One region of the Photorhabdus stackebrandtii genome, then DNA from elsewhere that is predicted to be linked to it. Evidence: riboswitches for the same ligand, from Rfam matches in the RefSeq annotation. Region 1 holds a riboswitch; each other region holds the start of a gene.

Region 1 (10,939 bases):
ACATGCCAGGGGCGTCAAGGCTTTCATGGTCGAGAAAAATGAAAGTCGTGTTCAGTTTGCCAGAGAAAACCTGCCCCCAGAGTGTGAGTTGTATACTGATTTTGATGAGGCTTTGGTTCAGAAATATGGCGATAAATCGGCATTGATCGATCTATGTGTAGATACTACCGGACAGTTAACCGAATACATTTTCGAACATCTAGCGCCTGGCGGAAAATTGCTGAATGTTGCGCTTAAAGATAAACATGCCAGCCTTGATATTCTTAAAATTGCGGATAAGAGCCTTTCAGTCATTGGTTCTATTGATTCTCTGAATAACAGCTTTGAACGTGCTTATACCATGATCCGTGATGGTATTATTCCGGCGGGTCGTCTGGTCAGTCAGATCTTTGATTTTAATGATTACTTGCAGGCTTTTCTCACTGTGGGTTGCGATATTGCGAGCAAAACCCAAAAACCGCTCTATACTCCAAACTGTAAAGTGCTGATCCGCATTTCCGATCTCAATTAATGGAGTTTTTCACATGGATAAATTTAATGTGATTTTTGATATTGATGGGGTCATTGTCGATAGTGAGCAATTGCACTTTGATGTTCTTTGTGCGTTGGCTCCTGATTACACACATCATGTACAACCGCAGCAACTTATCGGTCTGAGTTTGAAAGAAACGCTGGATTATATTGGGGTTCCAGCTCAGCAGCAGAAAGAGATCACTGACAAAATTGTTTCTGTTTACAAAGATAAGCTGTCCCAAAGTTACCTTCGCCCAGGGATTGCCAGGCTGATAGAGGCTTTACAACAGCACAGCATTCCTTTTGGTTTTGTCTCTACTGCGCCGCGTGAAGTGTGTTTGGCTAATATTGGATTATTGGGATTGAGCGAAAGCCCAGCGTTGATCTCCGGCGACGATGTTGTAAGAACGAAACCGAATCCCGATCCCTATCTTGCCATGTTGGAATTGAAGTCGATGGATGTTCATCAAACATTGGTAATTGAAGATACAGATTTGGGGATTACAGCAGCAGTACAGGCAGGTATTCCCTATGTGTATGCCTGGCCTCATGCGTTATCCGTTGCAGAACAGTATCAACAGGCAACCCGTATTATCGGAGTGCTGACAGATATTCCGCAATTTTCCAGGATTAGTTTTGCATAATTTAATGCCCTCCGTGAGTCACATCGGAGGGCGTTTTTATTTATATAGAAGGAGTATGAGTTGTCTGATCTGAATATGGTCTCTTTGGTAAAACAACCCATCATGGCGACGCGCGTCGCTTTTTTTATTGCCGGCTTTAGTCTTGCAAGTTGGGCTCCCCTCATTCCTTTAGCTAAAGAACGGCTGCAACTTGATAATGGCGCTATGGGGCTTCTGATGTTGGCGTTCGGTATTGGCTCTTTCATCATGATGCCGATGGCAGGAATGTTGGCTGCACGTTTTGGATGCCGGCAAGTTTTCACTTTATGTGCCCTGTTGGTGTTAGTGATGTTGCCAGGTCTTAGTGTATTACCTACACCGTTGACACTGGCCTGCGCTTTATTTGTTTTTGGTGCAGGTATTGGTGCGATGGATGTTGTAGTAAATATCCACGCTGTTATGGTTGAAAAAATGGCTCAGCGGCCAATTATGTCCGGCTTTCACGCGTTATTTAGTCTGGGGGGAATAGCTGGTGCAGGCTCGGTCAGTGCATTATTGTCTCTGGGAATATCACCCCTTCAGGTGATGTCAATGGCGGTATTACTGATTGTTTTATTGCTACTGCCGGCATGGAGTGGGTTGTTGAACGAAGCAGAATCGGGCAATACACCGTTCTTTGCTGTGCCCCATGGCATCGTTATTTTGCTGGGGTTTCTCTGTTTTGTTGCCTATATCATGGAAGGATCAATGCTGGACTGGAGTGGTATATTATTAACCAGTGTACATAATATCAGCAGCCATCAGGCTGGAATCGGTTATACCCTTTTTGCTATTGCCATGACATCTGGTCGCTTTTTGGGGGATAAGATCATTGCCCTTTATGGACACCGGCGGGTTTTTATCAGTAGTGCCTTATTAGCGACTTCTGGATTTATCCTTATTTACTCAGCATCAACAGCAATAATATTAGGACTTTCCTTCCTGATGGTGGGGGCTGGATTATCTAATATAGCCCCAATGCTTTTCACTGCTTCCGGTCAACAGAAAATTATGCCTGACTCGCTGGCAGTTGCGGCGGTTTCTACAATGGGATATTCAGGTATCTTACTGGGGCCTGCAATTATCGGGGGAATAGCACATATTGTGACATTACATGGTGCTTTTGCTTGTGTTGCTTTACTCTCTGTTTCCTTACTTGCAGGATATAAATTTATTAATCCAAGCGGAAGATGATAGAGGGAGTTCCTATGAGTTTGTCACAATATCATTGGCTTAATGAACCATCTGATTGGCAAGCTGGAAACGACTGGCTTAATGTTGCTACAGATCACAAAACCGATTTTTGGCAACAAACATGGTATGGTTTTCAACGTCATAGTGGTCATGTTTTTGGACGTTATATTGAGGATAATTTTACCTTTCAACTCTGTATTGAAGGATGCTTTGAACATTTATACGATCAAGCAGGAATCATGCTATTAGTGGATGAAAAACATTGGTTGAAAGGGGGAGTTGAATATTCTGACGGGCAGGCCACTATTGGTAGTGTACTTACACGCCACCATTCTGATTGGTCTATGGGAATATTTCCGGGTAATGCGAGTAAATTCTGGTTACGTCTGACCTGTGAAGAAGGATATTTAAGGCTTCAATATTCCACTGATGGTTTACGGTGGCCGCTATTAAGGTTATCTCCTTTTCTTGAGGATAAACAACGCGTCTTTGTTGGCGCAATGTGTTGTTCTCCAGAACGCCAAGGGTTACAGGTGAAATTTTCTGATTTCAGACTTACACCGCCAATAAAAAAACCATTGCATGATTTAAGTTAGGTAGGATTCTTTTCGAAGAATTACATTTGCTGAGACAGACGTTAAAACACCCGAAGCAATGAGCTTCGGGTGTTGAAATGTCAAACGATATCAAAGTTAAATGTTCAGGCTTTTTCTAAAATAAAACCGGTAAAGTCAGCGGTTGCTCCGCTTGGTCTGGGGCCAATTTGGTCTTTCAGCAAGTAAACGCGTAAAAGTCCTTCTTCATCTGTACTTAATTCGATAGTACCAGTTGTAAAATTGGTGCTATTTACAGCAAAAGATTCCGGACCAGATGTGCGATTCTGTAAACCAAAATAAGCTGCTGATGACTCTGCTGATAAACGAGCGGTACCAGTCAATTTATATTTAGTGTTAGGTTCTAATCCTTCTATAATTTGATCGATAACGCCGGAACCCGTAACGCTTTGGACTCTGAGAAAGTTAATTTCATTCTCGGATAAGATTTTTACCGTTTCAGGCACTGGGATTCTCCAACCGTTATATCCTTCATTAAATGAGCCGTTAACCAGTTCTTTATGAGAGTTTTTCTTATTACCAGAATAATCTTCGTTATCCAGGATTTCTTGTACGTTCATATTAGTCCTTTTTAAATAAATAGGAATGAATTTGATTTTTATTAAGTGCTTTGTTTTTCGGTGAGCACTTTATCAATGACAGGAGAATACTCAATCGTATTTTTTATTGATGGAGATTTGTAATTTGTTGTATCAATTAATAAAAAAATAAGATAAATGAATGTAAGTTTCAATATATACAGTGTACATAGTCTCTTTCTTCTCTTCAGTATCGGTGTAAATTTATTCGCTCCTTGCATTCAACGTTGCTGAATAATCCGCTAAGATAGGTCAGATTTGTGTTATTTAATTTATTAAATATTCTGAAAACTTAATAAATTACTTGATAAAAAAGGAGTGATAGACGATTAATTAGGGGTTATTAGATAGGAGTCCTTTCCTTACGATAAATCCCTGTTAAATTATCGGCCTAAATAACCATCCCAATCTTTCCAGACAGGTTGTAATCCGGCTTTAATTAATACGTTCGCGACCTGATAAACAGAACGATTATCATACGGAATAAATTGTTCCAATTCTTCGTGGCTATTATTTGCATAACCACCGGGCTGTGTTTTAGAACCTGCACTGACATTGTTGATTGCCAGTGGTATAACGTGATCACGGAAGAATGGGGATTCACGAGTAGAAATAGAAAGCTCAACATCTGGCGCAAACAGACGAAAAGCACAAATCAGTTGTACCAGTTCTGCTTCACTCATTAGTGATGCAGGTTCAATACCTCCGGCACAAGGCCGCAAACGTGGGAATGAAATTGAATAACGACTTTGCCAGTATGTGCGTTGTAAAAAGAATAAATGTTCAGCCACCATATAACAATCTGTCCGCCAGTGGTTAGATAGGCCAATTAATGCCCCTAAACCAATTTTATCAATTTTTGCCCGGCCAAGACGATCCGGTGTTTCTAGTCGCCAATGAAAATCTTGTTTCTTACCCCGCAGATGATGCAGCCGATAAGTTGGTTCATGATAGGTTTCTTGATAAACCATTACACCATCCAGCCCCAATGTTTTGAGTTCTGAATATTCTTCCTGAGTCATTGGCTGGACTTCCATCATTATGGAACTGAAATGTTCACGGATAAGTGGCAGATAACGGCGGAAATAGTCCATACCTACTTTACTTTGATGTTCTCCCGTGACTAATAGCAGATTGTCAAAGCCCAGAGCTTTAATCGCCTGACATTCTGCAATAATTTCGTCTTCATTTAGTATCTTGCGCTTGATGTGGTTACTCATTGAGAATCCACAATAGGTGCAATCATTGGCGCACAAATTCGAGAGATAAAGCGGCACATAAAAACCAACGGTATTACCGAAGCGTTGACGAGTCAATTTCTGTGCTCGTTGTGCCAGCGGTTCTATATAGGGTTTCGCCGCTGGTGAGATCAGCGCCATAAAATCATCCAGATTTAATTTGTGGCTGCCCAATGCCCGTTCGACATCCTGCGAAGTTTTGCTGTTAATGCGAAGGGTAATGTCATCCCAACCCAGTTGCTGCCAGCGATAACCAAAACTGTTGTTCAAAAGATGATTAGCCATTAGAACGTTCCCAGAAAATCAGTCAATGGGCTGGATGCAACAGCGTGTTGTTTTCGACTTGCTAAACCAGCCTGATAGGATAATTCGCCTGCTGCAATTGCCATGCTAAATGCCTGTGCCATTTTTACTGGGTTATGCGCGACGGCAATAGCGGTATTGACCAATATGGCATCAGCACCCAGTTCAATCGCTTCCAGTGCATGGCTTGGTGCGCCGATGCCCGCATCGACAACCACTGGCACCTGTGCTTGCTCAATAATAATTTGCAGGAAATCCCGGGTTAGCAGTCCCTGATTAGAGCCAATCGGCGCGCCCAAAGGCATGACTGCCGCGCAGCCCACTTCTTCCAGACGTTTACACAAAACAGGATCCGCACTGCAATAAGGTAGAACGACAAATCCGTCTTTGACCAGCATTTCAGCGCCTTTGAGCGTTTCGACCGGATCGGGCAGCAAGTATTTCACATCAGGATGGATCTCCAGTTTGATCCAGTTTGTTGCCAACGCTTCACGGGCCAGACGGGCTGCGAACAGAGCCTCTTCTGCGGTTTTGGCTCCAGAAGTATTTGGCAGCAATTTGACGCCAAGTTTTTGTAATGGTGCCAGAATAGCGTCATTACCTCCCTGCAAATCAATGCGTTTCATCGCCATCGTGACAAGCTGACTGCCAGAGGCAGCTATAGCCTGAATCATTAAATCTGCATTAGCGAATTTGCCTGTACCAGTAAACAGACGGGAATCAAAAGTAGTATCAGCGATCTTTAACATATCAACCTCCGGCAATAGCCTGAAACAAAAGGATATTGTCCCCATCATTAACTTGGTACGTACTCCAGTTCGAACGCGGAATAATGGTTTGATTAATGGCCAATGCCGTTCCCGGTTGTGACCATTCAAGTTGTTCCAGTAATTGTTGTAGAGCCAGAGGAGCGGTAAGCTCCATCAGCTGGTCATTTATAGTAATTTTCATGCCATATTTCCGCAGATTGGGCATTGCTGCGATTGACTGAGCTGTAGCGTGCTCCAGCTTTGCTGCTTACCATCAAACAGCCGAAGTTTACCGCTCAACGGAGAGGGAAGTCCGGTTAACATTTTGATGGCTTCCAATGCCTGTAATGTGCCGATGACGCCGACTACCGGACCTAATACACCCGCAGTTCGGCAATTGCGCTGTGGTTCTTCCTGATCAGGGTAGAGACAGGTATAGCAGCCGTGGGAATAAGGGGGCTCAAGCACCATAAGCTGACCGCTGAACCCAACAGCACTGCCACTGATTAAGGGTTTGCGTGTGGCTACACAAGCTGCATTGATAGCGTGGCGAGTTGCCATGTTGTCACAGCAATCAAGAACCAGATCGACCTGTTTTACGATTTTTTTCAGTGATTCCACATCTTGACGTTGATTAAGAACGGTTATTTTTACCAGTGGATTCAGCGCATTGAGTTGATTTGCTGCAAGTTCAGCTTTTGCCGAAGGGATATCCTCTGTGCGGTAAAGGATTTGCCGTTGTAAATTGGAGATGTGCAGTTGGTCATCATCCGCGAGATAAATTGTTCCCACACCTGCCGCGGCGAGGTAGAGAGACGCAGGGGCACCCAGCCCTCCCAGACCGACAATCAGTACACGGCTGGTTTTCAGTTTTTCCTGCCCTTCAGGGCCGATATCTTCCAGCAACAGTTGTCGGCTGTAACGCATAAATTCTTGATCATTCAGCATAAGAACCTCTCAATACCTTCAACTAAATGCCTTCAACCAGATGAAGCAATTGCGCTGTTGTCTGACGCCAATCCTTTGCTTTGGTAATCGCACTGACCAGTGCCACACTACCAACTCCTGTAGCAATAACATCCGGTACACGTTCAAGAGAGATGCCTCCGATAGCGACAGTAGGATAATCCGGTGTGTTTTCTACCTGTTGTTTTAGTGCTGCTAGCCCTTGTGGGGAAGAGGGCATTGTTTTGGTAGTCGTCGGGAAAATATGGCCGAGGGCGATATAAGATGGACGTAAAGATTTTGCCCGTGCCAATTCTTGTTCATTGTGAGTGGAAATGCCTAACCGCAATCCGGCTTCCTGGATTGCATTCAGATCGGCGTTATCCAAATCTTCCTGTCCCAGATGAACACCGTAAGCGCCATGTTTGATCGCCAGTCGCCAGTAATCGTTAATAAATAAACGAGCGTTATATTGGTGGCCCCGCATGATGGCCTGCTTAATTTCTCCCTCGACCTGATCTTCTGGCAAGTCTTTGATTCGTAACTGGATGGTAGTAATTCCTGCCTTTAATAGGCGGGAAATCCACTCTAGTGAATCCACGACCGGATACAGCCCCAATCTGTGTTCCGTCGGGGCAAATGGGGCATTAGGCAGATTACTCATGAGAGATTCCCTCCGCACTATGATACAGCTCGCTACCGCGGGCGCGGAATTCTTCTGACATCTGTTCCATACCGGCGGCATAATCGCGTACTTCCTGAGAGATCTTCATCGAGCAGAATTTAGGCCCGCACATAGAACAGAAATGAGCAATTTTACCGGAGGCTTGTGGCAGAGTTTCATCGTGATAGGCACGTGCGGTATCTGGATCGAGCGCCAGATTAAATTGATCTTCCCAACGGAATTCAAATCTTGCTTTTGACATCGCGTTATCACGGATTTGTGCGCCTGGATGGCCTTTGGCGAGATCGGCAGCATGAGCAGCAATCTTGTAGGTTATCAGCCCTTGCTTAACATCATCTTTGTTTGGCAGCCCAAGATGTTCTTTTGGCGTCACATAACAGAGCATGGCGCAGCCAAACCAGCCAATCATCGCTGCACCAATGCCCGAAGTGAAATGGTCATAACCTGGTGCAATATCTGTCGTCAGTGGCCCAAGAGTATAGAAAGGGGCTTCATGACAGTGCTCCAATTCTTCTGTCATATTGCGGCGAATCATCTGCATTGGCACATGTCCGGGGCCTTCGATCATCACCTGAACATCATATTCCCAGGCAATTTTGGTTAGTTCGCCTAATGTGTGTAGTTCTGCAAACTGGGCTTCATCATTGGCATCTTGAATAGAACCGGGGCGCAAGCCATCTCCTAAGGATAGAGAAACATCATAAGCAGCACAGATTTCACAAATCTCGCGGAAATGTTGGTAGAGGAAGTTTTCCTGATGATGAGATAAGCACCATTTCGCCATAATTGAGCCACCGCGGGAAACGATCCCGGTGAGGCGTTTGGCTGTTATCGGTACATAGCGCAGCAGAACGCCTGCGTGAATAGTGAAGTAGTCCACCCCTTGTTCTGCTTGTTCCAGCAAGGTATCACGGAACATTTCCCAGGTGAGGTTTTCCGCTACGCCATTAACTTTTTCCAGAGCCTGATAAATGGGGACTGTGCCGATAGGAACCGGGCTATTACGTAAGATCCATTCGCGGGTTTCGTGGATATAACGGCCAGTGGAGAGATCCATTACCGTATCCGCTCCCCAACGGGTAGACCAGATTAGCTTTTCCACTTCCTCCTCAATAGAAGAGGTTACCGAAGAGTTACCGATATTGGCGTTAACCTTCACCAGAAAATTACGACCAATAATCATTGGTTCTGATTCAGGATGATTGATATTGGCAGGAATAATCGCCCGGCCAGCCGCGACCTCCTGACGGACAAATTCTGGTGTGATATTTTCTGGCAACTGAGCGCCGAAGCCTTGCCCGGCATGTTGTTGGCGTAGTACATCGCCGTGGATACGTTCACGTCCCATATTTTCCCGTAGTGCGATAAATTCCATTTCCGGTGTGATGATGCCTCTACGGGCATAGTGCAATTGAGTCACTCGTTTGCCTTTACCGGCTTTTAATGGATGAGGGCGGTTATTGAAACGTAAATGATCGAGACCAGCATCCGCCAGGCGTTGCTGAGTAAAATCAGAGCTGAGGGCAGTAACGGGTTCTGTATCTTGGCGTTCGTCGATCCATTGCTGGCGCAATTTAGTTAACCCAACATGCACATCCAGCATGGAATCAGGATCGCCATAAGCACCAGAAGTATCGTAAACAGGGATAGCTTCGTTTTCCTCATATCGCGGTTCTTCTTTAGTTCCACCAATTAAAGTGGGCGATAACTGAATTTCCCGCATTGGGACTTGGATATCGTCACGTGAACCTTGGAGATAAATTCGTCGAGAATTAGGGAATGCGACTCCCTGAATAGAATTAATAAATTCCTGAGCGGCATCGCGTTGAGCTTGACGTGGACGTGCCGTGCTGGGTTTTGGTGAAATATCAGTTGCAGGGATAACAATATTATTAGACATAGCAAATTCCTAACCGTGTTATTGGGAAAGTTGCTTGTCTGGAGCTCGCAGGGAGTAATAATTGATGGCTGGATGGACTCTTGGTAAGAAAACCGGGTGAGCCGACAGCGGTTGATTACTCTTGTTCCACTTCGCGGGTATTAACCCGATCAGGTTCTGCGGATCCCGAATTAACGGTCTCAGCCTGTGTATGCTGCGATAAAACAGCTTACGCTAGGCACTCCGACAAGAAAGTAGGCATAAGTATAGAAGGGATTATGAAAACTACAACCCTTACTGATTGAAAGTATTTACAATGACCAGGTTAATTGTTGCCAGCCATGTTGTTGTGCTTCGGCTTTTAAACGGGCATCGGCATTGACAGTAATGACCTCATCGGCAAATTGGCACATTGGTAGATCATTAATTGAATCACTGTAAAAACGGATAATTTCAGGATAACTATTTTGTTGTTCCAGCCACTGTTTGATTCGTTTGACTTTACCTTCACGAAAAGTCGCAATACCGTCTATTTTGCCGGTATAGCAGCCATTTTCCATCACCATATCAATGCCTAGTGCAGTGTGAATATTTAATTCGGCAGCTATCTTTTTCACAATAAAAGAGACGGTGGCTGAAATAATCATGACTGGAACCTGCTGCTGTTGATACTCTTCAAGCAGAGCTTTGGCTTGTGGGTAAAACCGTGGTCTGATTTTCTCTTTAACAAATTCGGTGAGCCAGACATCAACCCGCTCTAGCGGAACCTGATGTAATGTTTCCAAGCTGAATGCCAGATAGTCATTCATATTCAGCATACCTGCGCTGTAATCAGCCATCATTTTTTTGTCTGCTTCGATAAAGCTGGGATCAGTAATTATGCCTTTTTCCCATAAGAATTCTGTCCATATAGCGCTGGAATCACCGGAGATTAAGGTGTCATCCAGATCAAACACTGCAAGCGGTTGTGGCATGATGTTGTGTTCCTCAGGTCAAAGCACATTGATAGCTGAGAATCATGCCTGTCACTGTCTGGTCAGGCAATACAATATATAATAATAAGACACTCTTTTTCTGATGAAAAAGCGTATGATTTATACACATATTAGAATAATTTAAGATGTCATAGTGATGATGCAACAACAAATTACAGGTACAAAACGTGGCTGGTGGATTATTAGCTATGAAAATCGTATTTGGCTCCCTAAAGGTGAATTACCCTTTGGAATAGCGGCTCAATGGTCACTGCAAGGAAAAATAGCATTGCCTATTGGTGAATGGCAGGGAGAGAAAGTTTGGCTTATTCGTCAAAAAATGTCTTCCGATATGGTTTCGCTACGGGAAATTGTTTCAAGTGAGTGCGGATTGTTTCAGTTAGCTGGTCGGGGAGTACAGCTAGCAGAGTTTTATCGTGCTCATCAATATTGTGGTTATTGTGGCAATGAAATGTACCACAGTGTCAGTGAATGGGCTTGTTTGTGTAACCACTGCCATGAGCGTTATTATCCGCAGATTGCGCCTTGCATTATTGTCGGTATTCGCCGTAATGATCAGATTTTGCTGGCGCAGCATCAACGTC
Region 2 (10,939 bases), on a different contig from region 1:
GCCCCTATTTGCTGGTACAGATAGAAAGGAAGTGTACGGAAATCTTCATTACCAAACAGCGCGACCACACCAAAATCCCCAATCGAAAGGACACAAGCAAAAGCCAAAGCTTGCGCCAGCGGGATTTTCAGTGCTTTTAGCTCAATCCAACACAGTCGGTTAATACCTTGAATATTCAGGGATCGGCACAACGGATTATAGCGGGCTGCCAGATCTTTCATCGGATTATCCAGAACTTTCAATGCATAAGGAATTGCCATCAGTGCGTTGGTTAAAATCACCAGACCATAGGGTGAGCGGGGCAGGCCGATGGTGTCGTTAAGGAGGAGAAAAAAACCGGTTGCCAGCACGATGCCGGGCATCGCCAGGATCAACAAACCGCTTATTTCCATCGCTTGTCCCCAGCGGGGTGAATAACGCAGGTACAACTCGCGGCTGCTCCACAGCAGCATCATTGTGAATAAAACACACAGTAATCCGGCACCTAAAGCAATCACAACGGATGTGATAAATGCCTGCCACAATGCAGGCTGGCGTAATACGTTGAATAACCCGCTGTTCAGACCATCCACCACAACAGCTAACAATGGAGGCACCAGCAGTAACAGTGCTGCGGTAATTAACACGCTGTCACAGATTTTTCTCAGTAAAGTATCCTGTGGATTACGCCACTGCTGTTGATTGCTATAGCCGATGGATAGAGCACTGTTAAGTTTCTGACTAAGAAGAACCAGGCCAAGACAGCAAGTCAGCTGAATCAAAGCCAGTAACGCGGCACGGCCGAGATCGTAGTCATAGCTTAACGCCTGATAGATTGCCAGCTCGACAGTCGTTGCCGCAGGCCCGCCACCTAAAGCCAGCACGGTGGCAAAACTGGCAAAACAGAGCATAAAAATCAGCGCGCCGGTTGGCAGGATTTGGCGGCGCAGGTAAGGCCATTCAACGAAACGAAAATGTTGCCATTCATTCATACCCAACTGTGAGGCTAATTGCCGTTGTTCCACCGCAATGTTTTCCAGTGATTGCAGTAACAGCCGTGTTGCCAGTGGCATATTAAAGAAGATATGCGCCAGCAAAATGCCCTGTAAACCATAAGGGGTGAAAGGGTAATTGATACCGGCCCATTCACAGAACTGTGCCAGCCAGCCGACTCTGCCATAGACAGTTAGAATGCCGAACAGAGCGACCAGTACCGGCAAAACCAGCGTCATAGCACACAGGCGCAGAAACAAGGTTCGGCCGGGAAAATGGCGGCGGTAGAGTGCCCGGGAAAGAAAAATAGCGGGCATAACAGAAAACAGAGCCGATAAAAAAGCTTGCCAGAATGTAAAACGCACCACATGCCACAAATAGCGATCTTCTGTCAGTAAGTACCAGTCGTCTTCAGGCGCGTTAAACCAAAGTGTACCGAATGCCAGTAAAGCGACCAATAGCAAAAGACCGGCGGCAATCGCCCCCGGCAGCAGCCATCCGGCTATTAGCGGCTGACAGCGTTTTGCCATGTGCGAATCCATTGGTTACGGTGTTTTGCGACTTCTTCTGCGTTGTACTGTAATGATTTCTCTGGTATTGAAAGCTGTGAATAAACTTCTGGTAGTTGGATATCAATAACCGGATACATCCAGTTAGTGGTTGGAATTTCCTGTTGGAAAGCCGGAGTCAGCATAAAGCGCATAAATTTCTGGGCAAGTTCCGGTTGCTTGCTGGAGGCCAGTTGGGCGGCAACTTCGACTTGCAGGTAATGACCTTCACTAAACGTTGCCGCAGCATAATAGTCTTTCTTCTCAGACAAAATGTGATAGCCCGGTGAGGAGGTATAGCTCAGGACCAAATCGCCTTCGCCTTTCAGGAACAGACCATAAGCTTCACTCCAGCCTTTGGTGACCGTGAGTGTTTTCTTTGCCAGTTTTTGCCAGGCTTGTGGGGCATCATCACCATAAATTTTCTGCATCCACAACAGCAAACCTTGCCCAGGTGTGCTGGTGCGGGGATCTTGATAGATCACTTTCCAGTTATTGTGACTGTTGATCAGTTCATCCATGCTCTTTGGTGGATTTGGCAACGTATTTTTGTTGTAAATGAAGGCAAAGTAACCATAGTCATAAGGAATAAATACGGTGTTATTCCATTGTATCGGCAGCTTCAGTTTACGGGTATCCACTTGGCTTTCAGTGAACCGACCTGTCTGTTGGGCCGCTTGAATCAAGTTGTTATCCAGACCAAGGATAATATCGGCAGCCGTGCGCTTTCCTTCCATTCTGAGGCGGTTGAGCAGGGACACACCATCTTCCAGTGCAACAAATTTCAGCTCACAGTCACATTCAGCTTCAAACGCTTTTTTAATCGCGGGCCCTGGTCCCCATTCGGTGGCAAAAGAATCATAGGTGTAGACGGTTAATACCGGCTTTGCCTGTACAACCTGACTCAATAACAAAGCAGCGGCTGACAGTACCGTCAGTACGGTTAATTTGGAAAATAACGTCTTAAACACTTTGCTCTCCTTAATTAAGAGGATTGGCAAAGGATCTGAGGGCGCGCTAAACGGAAAGATAATTTCTGTGAAACAATTAGCAGCTCAAATCCCTACGCCGGTATTAGCCGGATCAGGTTCGGCGGGTTTACTCTCAGCAAGACCGTTTTAAACAGCCAGCACCCCGTTGAGATGGTGCTATTGTAGAGATTTAGCTAGCGACTGCAAAGTCCAATGATAGAGGTTTACCACTTGAGGGTAGTGTGAAACAATTAGTCATCTTTCAAATTTAGTTTATTGAGGTAGTCTGGTGATCGATGATGATGGCTACCGCCCGAATGTAGGAATTGTAATTTGTAATCGACAAGGCCAGGTTTTGTGGGCCCGGCGTTATGGGCAACATTCCTGGCAATTCCCTCAGGGGGGGATTAATCCGGGGGAATCACCAGAGCAGGCAATGTACCGGGAACTGTATGAAGAAGTGGGTTTAGGCCGGAAAGATGTACGCGTTTTGGCCTCTACCCGTAATTGGTTACGTTACAAATTACCTAAGCGTTTGGTGCGTTGGGATACAAGACCTGTCTGTATTGGCCAAAAACAGCGTTGGTTTTTATTACAACTGCTTTGTAATGAAGAAGATATTAATGTGCAGCACAGTAATACCCCAGAGTTTGACGGTTGGCGCTGGGTCAGCTATTGGTATCCTGTCCGGCAGGTTGTCTCTTTTAAACGTGATGTTTACCGGCGCGTGATGAAAGAATTTGCTTCGGTTGTGATGCCAATGCAGGAAAACGTATCATTATTACGTTCTTCATATTCTTATCGTCGCAAAAGAAGTTAGGTTAGCTCCATGCTTATGCGCTTACGGGAAATTGTTGAAAAAGTTGCGATGGCAACCAATTTGGCCGAGGCGCTTGAGCTATTGGTGAATGAGACCTGCCTGGCGATGAGCACAGATGTGTGTTCTATCTATCTTGCTGATCATCAACGGCAGTGTTATTACCTGATGGCAACCCGAGGATTGAGGAAACCCCGTGGAAGAATTATCAGCCTGGCATTTGGTGAGGGGGTGGTTGGACAAGTTGGTCAATTATCTGAACTGATTAATTTAGCGGATGTACGCAGTCATCCAAGTTTTAAATATCTGCCTCAGGTTAAGGAAGATAACTTCCGCGCTTTTTTAGGGGTTCCGGTTATTTATCGCCGTCAGTTGCAAGGCGTTCTGGTTGTCCAGCAGCAGGAACAACGCTTGTTTAATGAAACCGAAGAATCCTTTATGGTGACGCTGGCGACACAGTTGGCTGTGATTCTTGCTCAGGCTCAGACCAAGGGCTTGTTTGGGCACTACCGGCAGACCCGAATTAAAGCGTTGGCAATTTCCAATGGCATCGTCATGGCCCAGGGGTGGCAGGATTGTTCCCAGCCCTCATTTGAACAAATTTTTGAAGCATCAACCCTTGATCATGCAGCAGAACGTTCTCGTTTGATTCAGGCACTTGAAGATGCGACGGCGGAATGCCGGCGGCTCAGTAAGCGTTTTACTACCGGCTCTCAAAAAGAGAGTGCCGCGATTTTTGATCTCTATTCCTACCTTTTGAATGATCCTCAACTGAAACAAGATCTGTTTTCTTGTATTGAGCAGGGATCTGTTGCGCAATGGGCGGTTAAACAAGTTATTGAGAAATACGCAGAGCAATTCGCCAGCTTACAGGATGCCTATATGCGGGAAAGGGCATCGGATCTGCGGGCACTTGGGCAACGATTACTGTTTCATCTGGATGATTCACCGACTGTCAGTCATCTGTGGCCTGAATGGTTTATTCTGGTTGCTGATGAACTGAGTGCTAACCTATTGGCAGAAATGCCGCAGGAAAGATTAGCAGGGGTTATTGTTCGTGATGGCGCGACGCATTCACACTCTGCCATATTGGTTCGGGCGATGGGCATCCCGGCTATTATGGGAGCTGATATCCTGCCGGAACTCCTGCACAATCGTATGCTGATTCTTGATGGTTTCCGCGGAGAAGTTTTTATTGAACCTGAGCCGCTGATTTCTCAGGAATATAAACAGATCATCGAAGAAGAAAAAGCGCTGAGTAAACTGGCTGAAGGGGATGTTGATCAGGAAGCGCGGCTCAAAAGTGGTGAGCGTGTTCTTGTTCAACTTAATGCGGGTTTGAGTCTGAAATATGAGTTACATATAGGCAATAATATTGATGGTGTTGGTCTCTATCGAACTGAAATACCCTTTATGTTGCACTGTGGTTTCCCTTCAGAAGATGAACAAAAAGCCCGTTATCAGGAGATGCTGCAATTATTTCCTGATAAACCGGTGGTATTGCGTACACTTGATATCGGTGCGGATAAACAACTGCCTTATATGCCCATCAGCGAAGAAAACCCTTGTTTGGGGTGGCGCGGTATACGGGTGACATTGGACCAACCGGAAATTTTTCTTATTCAGCTTAGGGCTATGCTCAGAGCGAATGTTAATAGCGGTAATTTGAAAATCCTTCTGCCAATGGTTACTAGCGTGGAAGAGATTGATGAAGCTAAGAGATTGATAGACAGAGCGAAAGAGGAAGTTGAGCAAATTCTGGCGCATCAGATACCCATGCCGCAGCTCGGCGTGATGATTGAAGTTCCTTCGACCATTTTTCTCTTGCCACAACTCAAGTGCAGAGTCGATTTTGTTTCTATTGGCACCAATGATTTGACACAGTATCTGTTGGCAGTGGATAGAAACAACACCCAGGTCGCTTCCCTTTATGATTGTCTACATCCGGCTGTGATTCGGGCATTAAAACTGGTATTTGAAAATAGCCGGCAAGCGGGTCTTGCTATCAGTATTTGTGGTGAAATGGCGGGTTCTCCGATGGGTGCTCTGTTATTGATTGGTCTTGGCTATCGCAGCCTGAGTATGAGTGGTTGTAGTGTGCCAAGGATTAAATATTTATTACGTCATTTGGAGAGGGTTCAGGTTGAGCAGTTGATGACTGAAGTACTACAGGCTGAAACCAGCGTAAGAGTAAAGGAGCTGTCAGCAACGTTTATGGAGCGGCATGGGATTGGCGGTTTGGTCAGAGGCGGAATTTAATCCGTTTAACGGCCTGTGCTATGATCCGCAATCATTTGCCTTAGGATTCATTTTAAATATTAAGTGGGGAACGATGAGTAACAGCTACCTGGCATTTCCTAATATTGACCCGGTTATTTTTTCAATAGGCCCCATATCCCTTCATTGGTATGGTTTTATGTACCTGGTGGGGTTTGTATTCGCCATGTGGCTGGCGACACGCAGAGCCGCGAAACCTAATAGTGGTTGGGCAAAAAACGAAGTAGAGAACTTGCTCTATGCAGGTTTTGTTGGCGTCTTTGTTGGTGGCCGTCTTGGCTACGTACTGTTTTATAATCTTCCCGCCTTTCTCGATAATCCGCTTTATTTGTTTAAAGTTTGGGATGGAGGAATGTCTTTCCACGGTGGCTTGGTGGGTGTTATCTGCGCAATGTGGTTATTTGGTCGCAGAACTAAACGTCATTTCTTACAAGTTGCTGATTTCATTGCACCGTTAGTCCCTTTTGGCTTAGGAATGGGGAGAATTGGTAACTTTATTAACGGTGAATTGTGGGGGCGTGTCACATTGGATACACCGTGGGCTATGCTGTTTCCAAGCTCCCGTAGTGAGGATATTGCACTGGCAGCAACTGACCCTTCACTGTTATCAATACTTGAACAATATGGTGTTCTTCCCCGTCACCCTTCACAACTCTACGAAATGGCGTTAGAGGGGATCGTCCTGTTTATTATTTTAAATTTATATATCCGTAAACCTCGTCCAATGGGCAGTGTTTCCGGCCTGTTTTTAATTGGCTACGGTGTTTTCAGGATAATAGTGGAATTCTTCCGTCAACCAGATGCACAACTGGGTTTATTCGATGGAATCAGCATGGGACAGATTCTTTCTGTTCCAATGATCCTGGCGGGAGTTTTAATGATGATATGGGCATACAAACACCAAGGTAATAAGGTACAAGAGGTAAAATGAAACAGTATCTGGACTTAATGAAAAGAGTGCTAGAAGAAGGTACTCCAAAAGCAGACCGCACCGGGACGGGGACGGTCTCCACTTTCGGGCATCAGATGCGTTTCAATTTGCAGGATGGTTTCCCACTGGTGACAACTAAACGTTGCCATATCCGCTCAATTATTCATGAGCTTCTCTGGTTTCTGAATGGTGATACGAATATCAAATACCTGCATGAAAATAGTGTCACTATTTGGGATGAATGGGCGGATGAAAACGGCGATTTGGGGCCTGTGTATGGTAAACAATGGCGCGCATGGGGAGCGGCAGATGGCCGCCAGATTGACCAGCTGAAAACGGTGTTGGAACAGCTTAAAAGCGATCCGGATTCACGCCGGATCATTGTATCGGCCTGGAACGTCGGTGAACTGGATAAAATGGCATTAGCGCCATGTCATGCTTTCTTCCAGTTTTATGTTGCGGATGGCAAACTTTCCTGCCAGCTTTACCAGCGTTCCTGTGATGTATTCCTTGGCTTGCCGTTCAATATTGCTAGCTATGCATTGTTGGTTCATATGATGGCACAGCAGTGTGATCTGGCAGTGGGCGATTTTGTCTGGACGGGTGGTGACACGCATCTTTATAACAACCATATGGAACAGACACAATTACAGCTCAGTCGTGAGCCGCGTTCACTGCCAAAACTGGTTATAAAGCGTAAACCGGAATCACTTTTTGATTATAAATTTGATGATTTTGAAATTGTCGATTATGACCCGTATCCAGGAATAAAGGCACCGGTTGCTATTTAGAGGTTATGGCTGAAACAGTTCTTCTGTGTTTGTCAATAATCTGGGGGAACAATTTATTATAAATTGTTCCCCTTTTCATTTTGGTGGTATAATATACAGATACACAGAAGTAGGAGGAAAAAGACCATGAATACCATTTCTCAAAAAAAAGCTAGGGATCTACTCAGTAACCCAGAGAACTTCGAGGGCGGCTTGTTTATTACCAAAAACGGAATATCTGAATTGTTTATTCAACCGGTAGCAGAACGTGAGAGGGAGCAAGCCGATAGAAACGCAGAAAGACAGGCGATGGCGTTGCTTAAAATCGCTATGCTGTCTAAGAAAGATATCATGGATGGTAGAAAAATGACCCCTGAAGAAGCACTTCGTAGACGCAGGGAATGTCGGACGTGATATATAAAGTTCAAGTTGCTGAAACAGCCTACCAGACACTTTCTATTATTGAAGACTACAAGGTTTACACAATAGGGTTGGAAGCGGCTCAAAATTTGGTAGATGATTTACTGATTGAATCATCGAGATTGATTGGGGAAAACCCGTTAGCATACGGCTATTCCTCAATGTTACTGGATAAAGGAATTCAATTTCACCAGTGGTTTTCCAAAGATCGGCAATTCCGTGCCATTTATGATGTAGTCGGGGGTGAAATTCAGATATTGGCATACGCAAGCACAAACCAAGATTTAATTACCCTCTTGTATCAACTACTGATCATACACTGATAACGAAAAGATTTTGTTGAAAGGACAAGTATCATTGCAGGAATTAGCGGGAATCCGACACAAAGCCGATGTAGGTCAGCCAAGGGATCTCTGAAAACAGAGCGTTAGCCCGTTCCTGAACGACTGCAAGATTGATCATGCTTTGTTTCTCCAGTAAGTCGTCGGTTAGTCTGTCGTATTCTGCGTGGGATACGATATATGAAGAGTTTTTTTTGATTATATTTATGAAACTTCTTCCTTATAGCCATATAAGCTTACAATGCATGATAATAATAAGAAACAAAAACGTCTATCCTTATTGATTTTTGCGAGGCTCTACGCAATTTAAATGTAACAATAATATGTTGTTATTTTTTTATTGATGCACTCTCGCATAAAATTCAATTATGTGTTTATTCTGTTTTTAAAACAAATAGAATGTTTTGCGAAAGGATGTAAGGAATTGTTAATGGAAGATAACATTAATATAATTGGTAGTGATAATATTGATAATCAATTAGGTTTTTCCTTATTGGAATTGATGATTGTTATTGTTCTGGTTTCAATATTTTCTTTATGGGGGATACAAGAATGGGGTGATCATCAGGAAAGAGTCAGGTTACAGGAATCAGTACAGAAAGTATTGACATTTATCGCCAGGCAGCAATCTATGGCGAATTATCTGAATAAAGAGGTGATATTGTGGCTGAAAACGGGAAAAGAGTGGTGTATAGCGCTTTCTAGATCTGCACTTGCTGATTGTGATTTAGAGAATGTTGAGGGTATAAAATCATCCTATCAGGATGTTGTTATAAGCTCAGCAACTAAGGAGCAGATAGAGTTTCATGGAATAAGAAATACGATGATGCCCGCGAGTTTTATCTTGGCTAATTCCGCAGGTGAAATATCAGTTATTTTTTCTTCACGAGGAAGAGTAAGATCATGTAGTAATAATAAGTTTAATAGTATTCCGGCTTGTGGTTAATTATGCTTTTTCTTATAAAATAAGTGATACTCTATTGTAATGATAAAACATAAAAACCAATCTGGAATGACATTGTTAGAAGTGATTGTAGCAATGGCTATTGGTACTATTATTTTACTGGCGATTGCCAAAAGTTACCCGGTTTTAACCAGACAAGTAATGGAGTTATATCAGCGATATCGTTTAGGATATTTTGTTAAACAAACATTGTATATTATAGAAAAAGACATTCGTCGTGCAGGATATTGCCAGCATTATTGCGATGGAAAGCCAATATTAATCAATAATAGAAATGATGAAAGTGAGGGTTCATGCCTGATTATTGCATACGATCTTAATATAAATAACCAATGGGAGCCACCAGAACACAGTGAATCAGAATTCTTTGGCTATCGTCTTAGTAATAAATCAGTGGAATGGAAAAGAGGTGCGGGTAACTGTCAGGAAAATGGCTGGGAAAGGCTATTTGACCCAAATGAGATAGTGGTAGATTCATTTAAAGCAGAAAAATTACCAACAAAAGATGGTTTAGTTTTTATCAAATTGACGCTTATTGCACATTGGTTTAAACATCCATCAATAAACTACCAATATCAGGCAGTAATACGTTTGCGCAATATCAGGGGATAAGTACCGTGACTGAGCATTCTCCAAATGTTTGCCTGCAATTTCAGCAAGGAAATGTATTGTTAATTTCAGTGCTGATGTTGCTGGCTGTGAGCCTTATGATGCTGAAAGCTTTACATCATCATCTGGATAACGCATTAATCATGATGGTTGATGAACGCAGATATTTAAAAGCTTTTCAGCAAGCAGAATCTGCATTGTCATGGGGAATGGCTCAGTCATGGCTACTTTATCGTGATAAAACAGAAGAGTGGTATTGCCTGCAACAGCAGGAGTTCCATTTAACAAGCTGTTTAAAAAGGTACTCAAGTAATTTTTTTCTGCTGAAAGGTGTGGCAGAAGTGGCATCCGGGCAATCTGTCGGATTGTATCAATGGATGAAATTAATCTCTTCTGGTGGAAGTGATTCTCTTATTCCGGTAGAAAGCGGTTGGCTGGATTTCTGTCCCGAGGCAGATACGGGGTTTTGTTTATGAAACCAAATCTTTTTCATGCTCATCAATTAGGGATGAGTTTGCCCGAAGTTATGGTTGCCGTTATGGTCTTTTCTGTCTCTTTACTGGGATTAATGCGTTATCATCAGGCACTATTATTTGGATTTCAGCAACATTGGCAACAATCAAAGGCGGATAAATTATCTTATGGATACCTGGAACAATATGAATTAATTGCAGGTCAAAGTGCTTTATCAGAATTAACACCGCCACCGGGATGGCATGCTGAATTTCAGACGACATATCAGTTATCTGATTGCTATCAGCTTACAGTTATAGTAACAACGTCTTATAATCAGCAAAGTAAAGCAAGCCGGTGGATTTGTTCAAACGGGAGTCCTGATGTTCAAGGTTTATCATTCTAATCAGTTGGATCTTCTTAAAGAGCTGATAACCATACTTATCGGAGATAACCCACTGACTGATCCGTTTGAGCAGGAAGTCATTCTGGTACAAAGCCCAGGAATGTCACAGTGGCTGCAAATCCAACTGGCTGAAAGAATAGGGATATCAGCCAATATTTCGTTTCCACTTCCGGCTACTTTTATCTGGGATATGTTTACCAAAGTATTGCCTGATATCCCGAAAGAAAGCGCTTTTAGTAAAGATGCCATGACATGGAAACTGATGGCGTTATTGCCTCAATTATTGCCAGAAGCAGAATTTGTCCCACTTAGGCACTATCTTGATCAGGATTTTGATAAACGGAAAATTCATCAATTGGCCGGGCGGGTTGCTGACCTGTTTGACCAATATCTTGTTTATCGCCCGCAATGGCTGGAAAGCTGGCAGCAAGGGCAGCTTATTGATGGTTTGAGTGATAAT
Region 3 (10,939 bases), on a different contig from region 1:
GCATGGCCTGATGATGCAACAGTTGAAAAATATATGGCTGGCAGAAAATGGAATGACATGGCTTCTGTTGCGTTAATACAGAAAACATTAGCTAAGTATGGTTATACTATTCCACAAACGGGTGTACTTGATGAAGATACCCTTAAAACAATCAGTGCATTCCAGATGCATTTCAGACCAGATGACATTAGTGGTAATCCTGATGCGCAAACTGAGTCAATAGCTCTGGCTTTGGTTGAGAAATATAAAGGGTAGTTTGCCGCCTGTCAGTAAAATCGTGCCATAAAAAGGGGCTTTATCAAGATGACTTTTGTGGCATGGTTTTTCGATAATTAACGCTATAGATTTTCATAGTCCACTTTTCTAATTCTTTTTCACTTTGTTTTAATCTGTAATCGCAGATTATTTCGGCAATAATTAATTAAGAATTTCCAGTTTCCATTGTCTTGATGCTGGATCTCTTTCATCATCTCTCTTATAGTTAAATTATTTTAACAAACTAGTCGTCAGAAAGGGTTGTAGAAATCCAGCCATAGTTGAATAGTAAAATAGACAGTAATAATGCAATATATATAAATAATCATCATTTTATTTTATAGCGACTATTACTATCTTAAGTAATAGTCAGATGAAATAAAATTTTTGGGAACATAAAATAACTATTAGCCTTTATTATGGTTTTTTCTTGCCGGAAGAGTAAACGCAAGAATAATCCCAACCAGACTGATAAATGGCGAATAGATCATTATTTTGTCAGAAAGATAGTTTGGTAAGACACTGCATAGATAGATAAAAATAGATATGGGCCAGCCATATAACCCCACATCATTCAATCGGAAAGCGGTTTTCATGATTAAATAATAAATAGTGGCGAAGGAGCACATTGCCCATAAACCAACAGAGATCATATATAGCCATACAGATAATCCATATTGCATATAGGCTGCATAATTGTTTTCTGCCAGATAACCAGAGAGGAAAATTAGCATTCCGAGGATGAGTGCTGCTGTAATAAAGCTGATAATATAATCTCTTCTGCTTAGTTTTTGTCTGAAATGATTTTTTATTGAGCTAACTAGAGAATTGTCCATAAATAACAGCCAGGTAAATAAGAATAGAGCAGATAATAACTGATCTAATGATAGTATGAACAGGAAAACATAAGTTAGATATTAGATGAAAATATTTTAAAAGTAATTCTACGATTTAATATGTGGGAATAAGGTGATGATTGTTAAATTATATGATAGTTTGTGTTCTTTATGATCTCTCTGGTGTTTTGTTTTAGTCATTCTTTGGAGAACCCGACAAATGATTATTCGTTTATCTAAGGTTTTGATGGTCTTTGCAATAGCGCTGTTTGCTACATTGGCCGCTTTTGGCAATATCACAGACTATGGCACTAATTTCGTGTTTGTACAGCATGTATTAATGATGGATACCATTTTCCCTGATGCGACCATCACCTATCGTGCAATCCATTCACCGATACTACATCACATTGGTTATATTGCCATTATTTCTTTAGAAACGTTAACCGCGGTGTTATGTTGGATTGGTGGTATCCGTTTACTCACGAATTTAAAATCTAATGCTGCTGTCTTCAATAAAAAGAAAGCTATCGCGATAGTCGGCCTGACCTTGGGTTTCCTCACCTGGCAGGTGGCATTTATGTCAATTGGTGGTGAATGGTTTGGGATGTGGATGTCTAAACAATGGAACGGAGTATCCAGCGCTTTCCATTTCTTTATCACTATCATTCTGGTATTGATTTATTTGATTCAGTGTGACAAAGAACTAGACCAAGAATAAATATGAGGGTAGATGTGAAAACAAGGATCGAACAACACAAAGCGACAATATACGGAGTACTGGCGATTGTGCTGTGGAGTACAATTGTCGGATTGATAAGAAGTGTTAGTGAAAGTTTTGGGCCTGTAGGTGGCGCGGCTCTTATTTATACTGTTGGCGCAATTTTTCTGGTTTTTCTAATAGGTTTCCCAAAAATCAGCACTTTTCCCAGAGTCTATTTGTGGCTTGGGAGTTTGCTATTTGTCGGTTATGAAATCTGTTTATCACTCTCATTAGGTTTTGCCAATAATCGTGCTCAGGCAATTGAATTGGGTATGGTTAACTATTTATGGCCAGGTTTTACTGTCTTACTGGCGGTTATTGTTAATAAGCAGAAAGTGAATGGGTGGCTTTATCCTGGTTTATTACTGTCTATTTTGGGGATTGGTTGGGTGATGAGCGGTGATAATGGCTGGTCATTCAGGCAGATGGTGGAGAATATCCAGAGCAATCCATTAAGCTATGGGCTGGCTTTTGCTGGTGCAATTATCTGGGCTGTGTATTGTAACATTACAAAAATTATGGCAGCGGGTAAAAATGGCATGACGCTGTTTTTTATCCTGACTGCTTTTGCATTATGGATTCAATACTTTTTCACATCTCCCCCTGAAATGGTGATAACTCTTCGTAGTGTCAGCATATTATTGTTTGCCGGAGCGGCTATTGGTGTAGCGAATGCTGCCTGGACAGTTGCAATCATCAGAGGACATGTTGCATTATTGGCTACGTTATCTTATTTCACGCCGATTATATCAACCGCTTTTTCATCCTTGCTGCTGAGTACCGCGCTCTCTTTTTCATTTTGGCAAGGTGTGTTAATGGTCACAATCGGATCAATTGTCTGTTGGTTAGCGACCAGAACCAAATAGTACCTGTGAAGTCAAGATATCAGGGAGAAGCATAAGATGGGATTGAATAGAAAATAAATCGCTTTACAGGAATTTATTTATCGCTATTGCCACGCCATCTTGTTCATTTGTTGCAGTAATAAACTGAGCGATATCTTTGACACGTTGTTCGGCATTACCCATTGCGACACCAATAGCGGCGAATTCGATCATTGCCAGGTCATTATTATGGTCACCAATACACATAATTTTGTCTCTGGTAATACCGAGATGATCAGCAACGGCTTTGACAGCAGTACCTTTATTCACTTCTTTGCTGAGAATTTCCAGAAAATAGGGGCTGCTTTGAATCAGTGTATAGTGCTTATAAGTTTCGGCAGGAATGAAGTTGATGGCATCACGGAGAATATTAGGGTGGTCGATCATCATTAATTTAGTAAAGTACATCTCACTGTTCATTTCGTTGACAGGACAATAAGTTAGAGGTGTGTCGGTGAGAAAAGCTTCTCTGACGGTATATGGGCTGATATCACGGTTAGCGGTGTATATTTTATTAAATTCTAAAGCGTGAAGATGAACACCGATTTCACGGGAGAGAGATTCAAAAAACAGATAGTCTTCAAAATCCAATAAATTTTCCAGCAAATGTTCACCATTATACGCCTGATGGACAACACTACCATTATTACTGATGCAGTAACTGTTGGTTTTGTCCAGCTCTAATTCCTGTAAATATCGCTGGATGCCGGTAAAAGGCCGGCCAGAAGCCAAAACAATATGAACGCCTTGTTGTCTGGCTCGATGGACAGCTTGTTTGACTGGGGGCGTGATTTGATGACTCTCGTTCAGCAAAGTGCCATCAAGATCAATGGCGATCAATTTTATTGACATATCTCTCTCCTGAAAATCTGGCAACCTGATTATGGTATGGCTGCGTTTGTTGGGTAATTACCCGTTTAAAGGTGCTTTCCGGTTGCCGTGTCATGAACAGTTGGTAGCGAAATGCAGGGGTAGTTTAACCTCCAGCTCAATATCTGGATTCTGCCGGAAATCATAGGGCGTTATGCCATACTCTTTGCGGAACATATAAGTGAAATGAGATTGTGAACCAAAGCCAAAATCCAGGGCGATATCAAAAATAGGCAAAGTGCTGTTTCTTAAAAGATGAACAGTGCCGGCCAGACGTCGCTGGCGGATATATTTGCCAAGAGAAATTCCGGTAACTTCCTTGAATATTTTCTGCATATGCCAAAGCGAATAGCCAGAGTAAGCAGCCAGTTCTTCCAGATGAATTACCCGGCCAAGGTGATTCTCAATCCATTTGCTAAGAGCGTATACAAGTGCTAAGTGATTATCCTGTGGCATTAACAATTTTGTTCTGGTTGAAAGTGAAAGGAAGTATACACAATTTTTTCTGATTTTTCTAAAGATGACAAAGCTTTGACATAGTGATTCAAATTATAACTGAATGTGATAATTGATTTTTTTGTTCTGTTAAATTCGTTCTGGTACATTTCTGTCATAAGACTGTGAGCCAGTACGATTTTTTCATAACGGAAAGCGTGAGATGAATATTTTTCCTGTTGCACTATTGTAAGATATCATTTTCCAACTTTATTCTTAACATATTTGCGTACTGACCGAACTCGAAGGAAACAGAATTGGACATAAAAAAAACCATTGCAATCTTAGTATTACTTGGAATATGTCTGTTCTTGTACTTGTTAGCTTTGGATAGCTACTGTGATCAGGGTGAAAAGTTTGATTCAGGTATTTGTTTTGTGACTCGATATCTGCCTTTCTGATTAGTTGCTGATACTCATCAGCCATTTTCCCATCATGTATCTGTGCTAACATATGTCTTCAATATCCACCCTTTAAAGCTATGTCTGTTTTAAATAAAGCAGGTGAATGGGAAGCGGTTGTTTTCCCACTAATAATAAAATAAAAAGTTGCAGCAAGAGGAAAAGATGGCAGAACAATCGCAGCGATCAACACTTAAACGCGGTTTAAAAAACCGGCATATTCAGCTTATTGCTTTGGGGGGCGCTGTCGGGACCGGGTTATTTCTCGGTATTGCACAAACCATAAAAATGGCCGGTCCCTCTGTAATTTTAGGCTACGCTATCGCAGGCTTTATTGCATTTCTGATTATGCGTCAACTGGGGGAAATGGTGGTTGAAGAGCCTGTAGCGGGGTCGTTTAGTCATTTTGCCTATAAATATTGGGGGGATTTTCCCGGTTTTTTATCAGGCTGGAATTACTGGATGATGTTTACTCTGGTTGGAATGGCAGAATTAACGGCTGTAGGGATGTATATTCATTACTGGTGGCCTGATATTCCTACTTGGGTTTCTGCTACGGTATTCTTTGTCCTAATCAATACGGTAAATTTAATTAATGTCCGGTCATATGGTGAGACAGAATTCTGGTTTGCTATCATTAAAGTGACAGCAATTATCTGCATGATTGTTTTTGGCGCTTACCTGTTGGTCAGCGGGAATGGTGGCCCACAGGCTAGTATTGCTAATCTTTGGCAATATGGCGGTTTTATGCCTAATGGGATCTCTAGCCTTATCATGGCAATGGCTGTGATTATGTTTTCTTTTGGTGGGTTGGAACTGGTTGGTATTACCGCTGCGGAAGCGGAAAACCCACGTATCAGTATTCCCAAGGCCACCAATCAGGTGGTATACAGGATATTGATTTTCTATATTGGTTCTCTGACCGTGTTGTTGTCGCTTTATCCGTGGGGCAATGTCATTGAAGGTGAAAGCCCATTTGTCATGATTTTTCATAACCTGGATAGCTTTTGGGTGGCTAATGTTCTGAATATTGTTGTTCTGACTGCCGCCTTGTCCGTTTATAACAGCGGTGTATATTGTAACAGTCGGATGCTGTACGGTTTAGCAAAGCAAGGCAATGCACCCAGAACGCTGATAAAAGTTAATGAGAGTGGTGTTCCTACTAAAGCAATTGTGATATCTGCGTTGGCTACGTCAATTGGTGTATTGATTAACTATGTCATGCCGGGTAAAGCATTTGAATTATTGATGGCGTTAGTGGTGACAACACTGGTTATTAACTGGGTCATGATCTGTATGGCGCATTTAAAATTCCGGGCAAAGAAAGTTAAAGAAGGGGTAGAACCTTCATTTAAAGCATTCTGGTACCCGTTTAGTAATTATCTGTGTCTGGTTTTCCTGGTCTTTATACTTGTCATTATTTTGATGATGGACAGTATTCGTATTTCAGTCATTCTGATGCCATTTTGGATTGGTATTTTATGGCTCGGGTTTCTCATATCTCATTCCCGCAATAATAAAATGGAAACCATGAACCAGGGATAATATATACCTGGATTATCTCGATAAGGATACCAGGCTGATGTCACCCACAGCCTGGTGTTTTTTATCTGGTTACCATTGCCAGCGTAACCAGGCGAAGAGCACGTTACCGTTATTATATGTGCCGGGAATGTATGTCCCCTGAAACGATAACCGATCATATTCTATGGAGAATAGTGGTAGTGGAAGTGGAATAGGAACATAGTAATAATCATGACGGGCTGTGACACTTAAAGTGAAACCAATACCCATTCGGAAGCCATCTAAATCACTGGGTATCCACATTTTCTGAAACCCATAACCAACGATGGGTTCCAAACGGTTATGAGAATCCATAAAAGCCATAGCGTAGAGAGAATGCCAGTCATTGTCTTCGTCGTAACGGTATTTACCATAACCGAAACCCCAGGGCCGTTCATTATATTTGTCAATTTTTTCTTCATCGTAGGTAAATCTGTTATGCCAGGTAATTACCGGCAGATAAAGTTCATTACTGGGTGCATCCCAAGTGAGAGCGACATTATTGCTAAATTTTTCCCATAAACTGTCTGAACTGTTGCCATAACTGATGGGTGCATGGGATATCGTGGTTGTTAATGATTGACTGGCGGTATCAGCCGCTGTTGCAAATACTGTCCCGGATGAGACTACAAAAGTAACTGATAGGGCACCGGCTACGGTTAAATCAAACTTCATTATTTCTTGCTCCAATTTCCCAATGACACGAATTGGGAAGATCCTTTGCATCATGAAAAATATGACAAACATCTAAATTTGGGAATTCTACTCTTGCTATTTTCAATAAAACTTAAACGAAAAATCAATATTAAGATGTTATACGTATTAAATGGGTATATTTAATACGTATATTTGGGCTGACGAATATTGGAAATGTATTGACTCTTTCTTTCACTCAAAGAGGGGGGATGATTCGCGCCTGTAGACATACCATAGATATAAAGATTCTAATAATAAGACAGGCAAAATAAATTAAAATTATTTATGTTATTTGGGGTTTTGTTGAGTGGATGAACCGTAAGCTAATTAGGATAACCTTGGATTTTCAAATTTTTGCGGTTATGTTAAACAATAATTGTTGTTAAGAATTTTAAATATGTGCGTTAGCTCCATAGCTGATAAAAAATGGCTTGCCATCATATTAAGAATATGTGATAAATCGTTCGAGTAAACGAGGTACGGTTCTGTTAATAGCAGCAACTCGCTCTGGTTTTTATGTTGCGCCGAACGGCGAATTAGAATTAAGTGATCCAAAGGAAATTCTTAAAATGGCAAAAATCACTGGTACTGTAAAGTGGTTCAACGAATCTAAAGGTTTTGGTTTTATTACTCCCGCTGATGGCAGCAAAGATGTGTTTGTACATTTTAGCGCTATTCAGAGCGAAGGTTTTAAAACTTTGGCGGAAGGTCAAAAAGTTGAGTTTGAAATTCAAGATGGTCAGAAAGGCCCTTCTGCGGCAAACGTCACTACAGCATAACTTCTTTTTGTCAATCATTTTGAATTGACGAAGTAAATTTGTTGTCTTAATTGGTTTTTTATTGGCAACAATGACATACCGATATCACCCTGTTGGTCATCTAATAGGGTGTTTTTGTTTTGACTCGGGGCGCTCTTTCTGAGCTGAGATGAACCCGTAATACCTGATCTGGATAATGCCAGCGTAGGGAAGTCAAGGTGTCTTTTTCCTGATACCTGCTTTTCTTTTGCTGGTAGGAAGGAGTACCTATGGTAAGAATTAATTCACTGACAATTGCCGGGACTGATCCTAGCGGTGGTGCTGGTATTCAAGCTGATCTAAAAACTTTCTCTGCGCTTGGTGCTTATGGCACAACAGTAATGACAGCTCTTGTCGCACAAAATACGCATGGTGTGCAATCTGTTTATGACATAGATCCCATTTTCGTTGCTGCACAGCTTGAGTCTGTGCTGTCAGATATCAGAATCGATAGCGCCAAGATAGGCATGTTATCTAATGCGGCCAATGTTGCGGTAGTTGCAGACGCAATAAGCCGTTATTCAGTACCTTATGTTGTATTGGATACGGTGATGATTGCGAAAAGCGGTGATCCGCTGCTGGTGCCGGAAGCGGTTTCTGCGGTTGTTGAACGGTTATTACCGAAGGTTTCGTTGATGACGCCGAATTTGCCGGAAGCCGCGGCTATATTGAGATGCTCTTTAGCAGAAACCGAAGCAGACATGCAAAAACAAGGATGGGAATTGTTATCACTGGGATGTGAAGCAGTTTTACTTAAAGGCGGACACCTTACCAACAGTGAAAGCCCTGATTGGCTATTTACGGGGGATGGAGAATGGCGTTTCACTGCTCCCAGAATCAATACCCGTCATACTCATGGTACAGGGTGTACTTTCTCCGCTGCATTAGCGGCTTTACGTCCACGTTATTCAGATTGGCAGACAACGCTTCCTGTTGCCAAATCATACCTCCAGGCGGCACTAGAACAGGCGGATTCTCTGAATGTCGGAACCGGAATTGGGCCTGTACATCATTTTTACCAGTGGTGGTGAGGGAGCGTGATTCGGTGATAATGGGTCATGAAGGGTAAGATGCCGGTGCTATGGGAGCAATATGGTTCAGGATGTGTAATGCCTTCACGATCTTATTCATTATCACCGATGACAAGCCTTATTAAGCGATAGTCACTTGCTGATCCAGATAGACATCTTGAACTGCATTAATCAGTTCAACACCTTCTTTCATGGATTTTTTGAAAGCTTTACGACCGAGTATCAACCCCATACCGCCAGCGCGTTTATTAATGACGGCAGTACGAACTGAATCACTCAAATCATTATCACCGGATGCACCGCCTGAGTTAATCAAGCCGGCACGACCCATGTAGCAGTTAGCTATCTGATAACGGACCAGATCGATTGGGTGATCGGTGGTCAAATTGGAGTAAACACGTTTATCTGTATGACCAAAACCAATTGCAGTATAGCCACCATTATTTTCAGCCATTTTCTGCTTAACAATATCGGCACCGATAGTGGCTGCTAAATGGTTAGCCTGACCGGTTAAATCTGCGCTGGCGTGATAATCCACCCCCTCTTTTTTGAAGGCGGAGTTACGCAGATAGGCCCATAATACCGTGACCATGCCTAATTCATGTGCTCGTTCAAAGGCTACTGAAATTTCTTCAATTTGACGACGTGATTCAGCAGAGCCAAAGTAAATAGTTGCACCAACGGCTACCGCACCCATCTCAAATGCCTGTTCAACGCTGGTATATAAAGTTTGATCATATTGAGCGGGATAACTCAATGTTTCATTGTGGTTTAGTTTAACCAGAAACGGGATCTTATGAGCATAGCGGCGGGAAACCGCGGATAACACGCCATAAGTAGAGGCGACACAGTTACAGCCTGCTTCAATAGCCAGTTCAACGATATTCTTTGGATCAAAATAGAGTGGGTTTGCGGCAAAAGAAGCGGCAGCAGAATGTTCTACACCTTGATCCACCGGCAAAATAGACAAATAGCCAGTACCCGCAAGGCGACCATGATTTAGCAATGTTTGCATAGAGCGCAGAACCGTATTTGGCCGGTTATTGTCGATCATGACGCGGTCAACAAAATCGGATCCGGGCAGATAAAGATTTTCACTTGGAATGGTGCTACAACGATGCTGCAATAAACTGTCTGCATCTTTGCCTAACAACTTAGCGATATCAGTCATGTCTTACTCCAGTTCATAAGAGATACTATTGATTGTCATTTATCCTTTTTAAAATAACAAGTTGTATTAGGAGGTAAGTGGTAGTGGATCGCTTCAGGTAAGCTTTTAAAGTTAAATTTATTACCTGAAAAGGCGTTCTTTAATGTAAAAGCGACATTACCATGCTTTTAAGTGATATGGGTAGAAATGTGTAAGGGTTTTATGTATTGGGTTATATATCTTCATAATTTATATAAGTTTCTGCTATACTTATAGAATTTTGTAAGTTGAAATTTCCATATATTTAAATGGATTATCTTTATTGACCACATTAACGTTTATTTTGGGGGAAAGATACTGAGGAATAGCAACTGACCGCTATTCTGAAAAATTGCACTTGAACCTTAACATTGTGGATAAAATTAACAGTTTATTTACTTATTAAATGGAATGGTTTTGTTTACAGGAACGGTTTTGGAAAATGGAATTTAAAATATTTCTGTTCTACTGATATGATTCTCATACTTAAATATCCATTCCAATTCAGATGGTCATATTTTCTCACTCAAATTGGAAATGCCATCCGTTAAATACTAATGTGATGAATTTTGATTCTAAGAATATTAAAAGAGATTTCTCGATGATATACATAAAATAAGACCCCCTCTTGGGACGGTTATATGGGGAACCCCCTAAAAAGTCATGTTGGGATTAATCAATTAAAACCTTAGCGCCAGTTTTTTGATGTTAGCTACATCTGTTGCTGGCGCTAGTGTAATTTTTTTGGCTGTTGTTGTGTTTATTGTAGGTTTTATAAAAACATATGCAATTGATATTATAGATAAAAAGTTTAAAATTAGTGAATCTGTGATTAATATTATTGTATTGTGCATTTGCATAAATAAATATCATTGAATGCATGAAATTTTTACAAAAACACAATATATCCTAATGTTATTTTAGTGAGCTTTATCGGGCTAGGTATTAATATTCTTAAGTTTTTATTTTGGTAATTAATTTTCCCTGATTATATAAAATAAATAAAGAACTGGGCCATCACAGTTTTAAAATATATATAATCCTGTAAGCGGAAATCAATGTGGTTATTTATCCTATCATAAAAATGATTATAAATTGAAATAATTATTGTATTAAATTTTTAGTTTCAGACTATATTCATCAGTCAATTAACTAATTG

Evidence for each region. Region 1 has a riboswitch for thiamine pyrophosphate ahead of thiC (phosphomethylpyrimidine synthase ThiC). Riboswitches for the same ligand answer to the same signal wherever they lie in the genome.
Region 2: linked by a shared signal. The riboswitch ahead of thiB (thiamine ABC transporter substrate binding subunit) and the one ahead of thiC (phosphomethylpyrimidine synthase ThiC) in region 1 are both predicted to bind thiamine pyrophosphate.
Region 3: linked by a shared signal. The riboswitch ahead of thiD (bifunctional hydroxymethylpyrimidine kinase/phosphomethylpyrimidine kinase) and the one ahead of thiC (phosphomethylpyrimidine synthase ThiC) in region 1 are both predicted to bind thiamine pyrophosphate.

The regions. Positions count from the first base shown of each region.
Region 1 is NZ_PUJV01000022.1:7,321-18,259, reverse strand. Features, by position in the region: gene C5470_RS16250 (zinc-dependent alcohol dehydrogenase) at 1-511, shown strand, start outside; gene C5470_RS16245 (HAD family hydrolase) at 525-1,157, shown strand; gene C5470_RS16240 (MFS transporter) at 1,218-2,369, shown strand; gene C5470_RS16235 (DUF1349 domain-containing protein) at 2,384-2,965, shown strand; gene C5470_RS16230 (carbohydrate binding domain-containing protein) at 3,070-3,543, opposite strand; gene thiH (2-iminoacetate synthase ThiH) at 3,945-5,084, opposite strand; gene C5470_RS16220 (thiazole synthase) at 5,084-5,851, opposite strand; gene thiS (sulfur carrier protein ThiS) at 5,853-6,053, opposite strand; gene C5470_RS16210 (HesA/MoeB/ThiF family protein) at 6,050-6,799, opposite strand; gene thiE (thiamine phosphate synthase) at 6,822-7,460, opposite strand; gene thiC (phosphomethylpyrimidine synthase ThiC) at 7,453-9,381, opposite strand; TPP riboswitch at 9,490-9,616, opposite strand; gene C5470_RS16195 (HAD family hydrolase) at 9,672-10,334, opposite strand; gene nudC (NAD(+) diphosphatase) at 10,495-10,939, shown strand, end outside.
Region 2 is NZ_PUJV01000001.1:312,264-323,202, forward strand. Features, by position in the region: gene thiP (thiamine/thiamine pyrophosphate ABC transporter permease ThiP) at 1-1,502, opposite strand, end outside; gene thiB (thiamine ABC transporter substrate binding subunit) at 1,478-2,491, opposite strand; TPP riboswitch at 2,563-2,667, opposite strand; gene rppH (RNA pyrophosphohydrolase) at 2,781-3,311, shown strand; gene ptsP (phosphoenolpyruvate--protein phosphotransferase) at 3,321-5,567, shown strand; gene lgt (prolipoprotein diacylglyceryl transferase) at 5,641-6,516, shown strand; gene thyA (thymidylate synthase) at 6,513-7,307, shown strand; gene C5470_RS01470 (hypothetical protein) at 7,434-7,700, shown strand; gene C5470_RS01475 (hypothetical protein) at 7,688-8,029, shown strand; gene C5470_RS01480 (prepilin peptidase-dependent protein) at 8,478-8,993, shown strand; gene C5470_RS01485 (prepilin peptidase-dependent protein) at 9,033-9,623, shown strand; gene C5470_RS01490 (YgdB family protein) at 9,629-10,096, shown strand; gene C5470_RS01495 (prepilin-type N-terminal cleavage/methylation domain-containing protein) at 10,093-10,479, shown strand; gene recC (exodeoxyribonuclease V subunit gamma) at 10,457-10,939, shown strand, end outside.
Region 3 is NZ_PUJV01000005.1:125,246-136,184, reverse strand. Features, by position in the region: gene C5470_RS06190 (N-acetylmuramoyl-L-alanine amidase) at 1-255, shown strand, start outside; gene C5470_RS06185 (DUF805 domain-containing protein) at 663-1,091, opposite strand; gene C5470_RS06180 (DUF2165 family protein) at 1,312-1,812, shown strand; gene yddG (aromatic amino acid DMT transporter YddG) at 1,827-2,720, shown strand; gene yidA (sugar-phosphatase) at 2,784-3,590, opposite strand; gene C5470_RS06165 (helix-turn-helix domain-containing protein) at 3,681-4,064, opposite strand; gene mgrB (PhoP/PhoQ regulatory lipoprotein MgrB) at 4,361-4,504, shown strand; gene C5470_RS06155 (amino acid permease) at 4,670-6,049, shown strand; gene pagP (lipid IV(A) palmitoyltransferase PagP) at 6,119-6,742, opposite strand; gene cspE (transcription antiterminator/RNA stability regulator CspE) at 7,333-7,542, shown strand; TPP riboswitch at 7,658-7,749, shown strand; gene thiD (bifunctional hydroxymethylpyrimidine kinase/phosphomethylpyrimidine kinase) at 7,791-8,591, shown strand; gene fbaB (class I fructose-bisphosphate aldolase) at 8,713-9,762, opposite strand.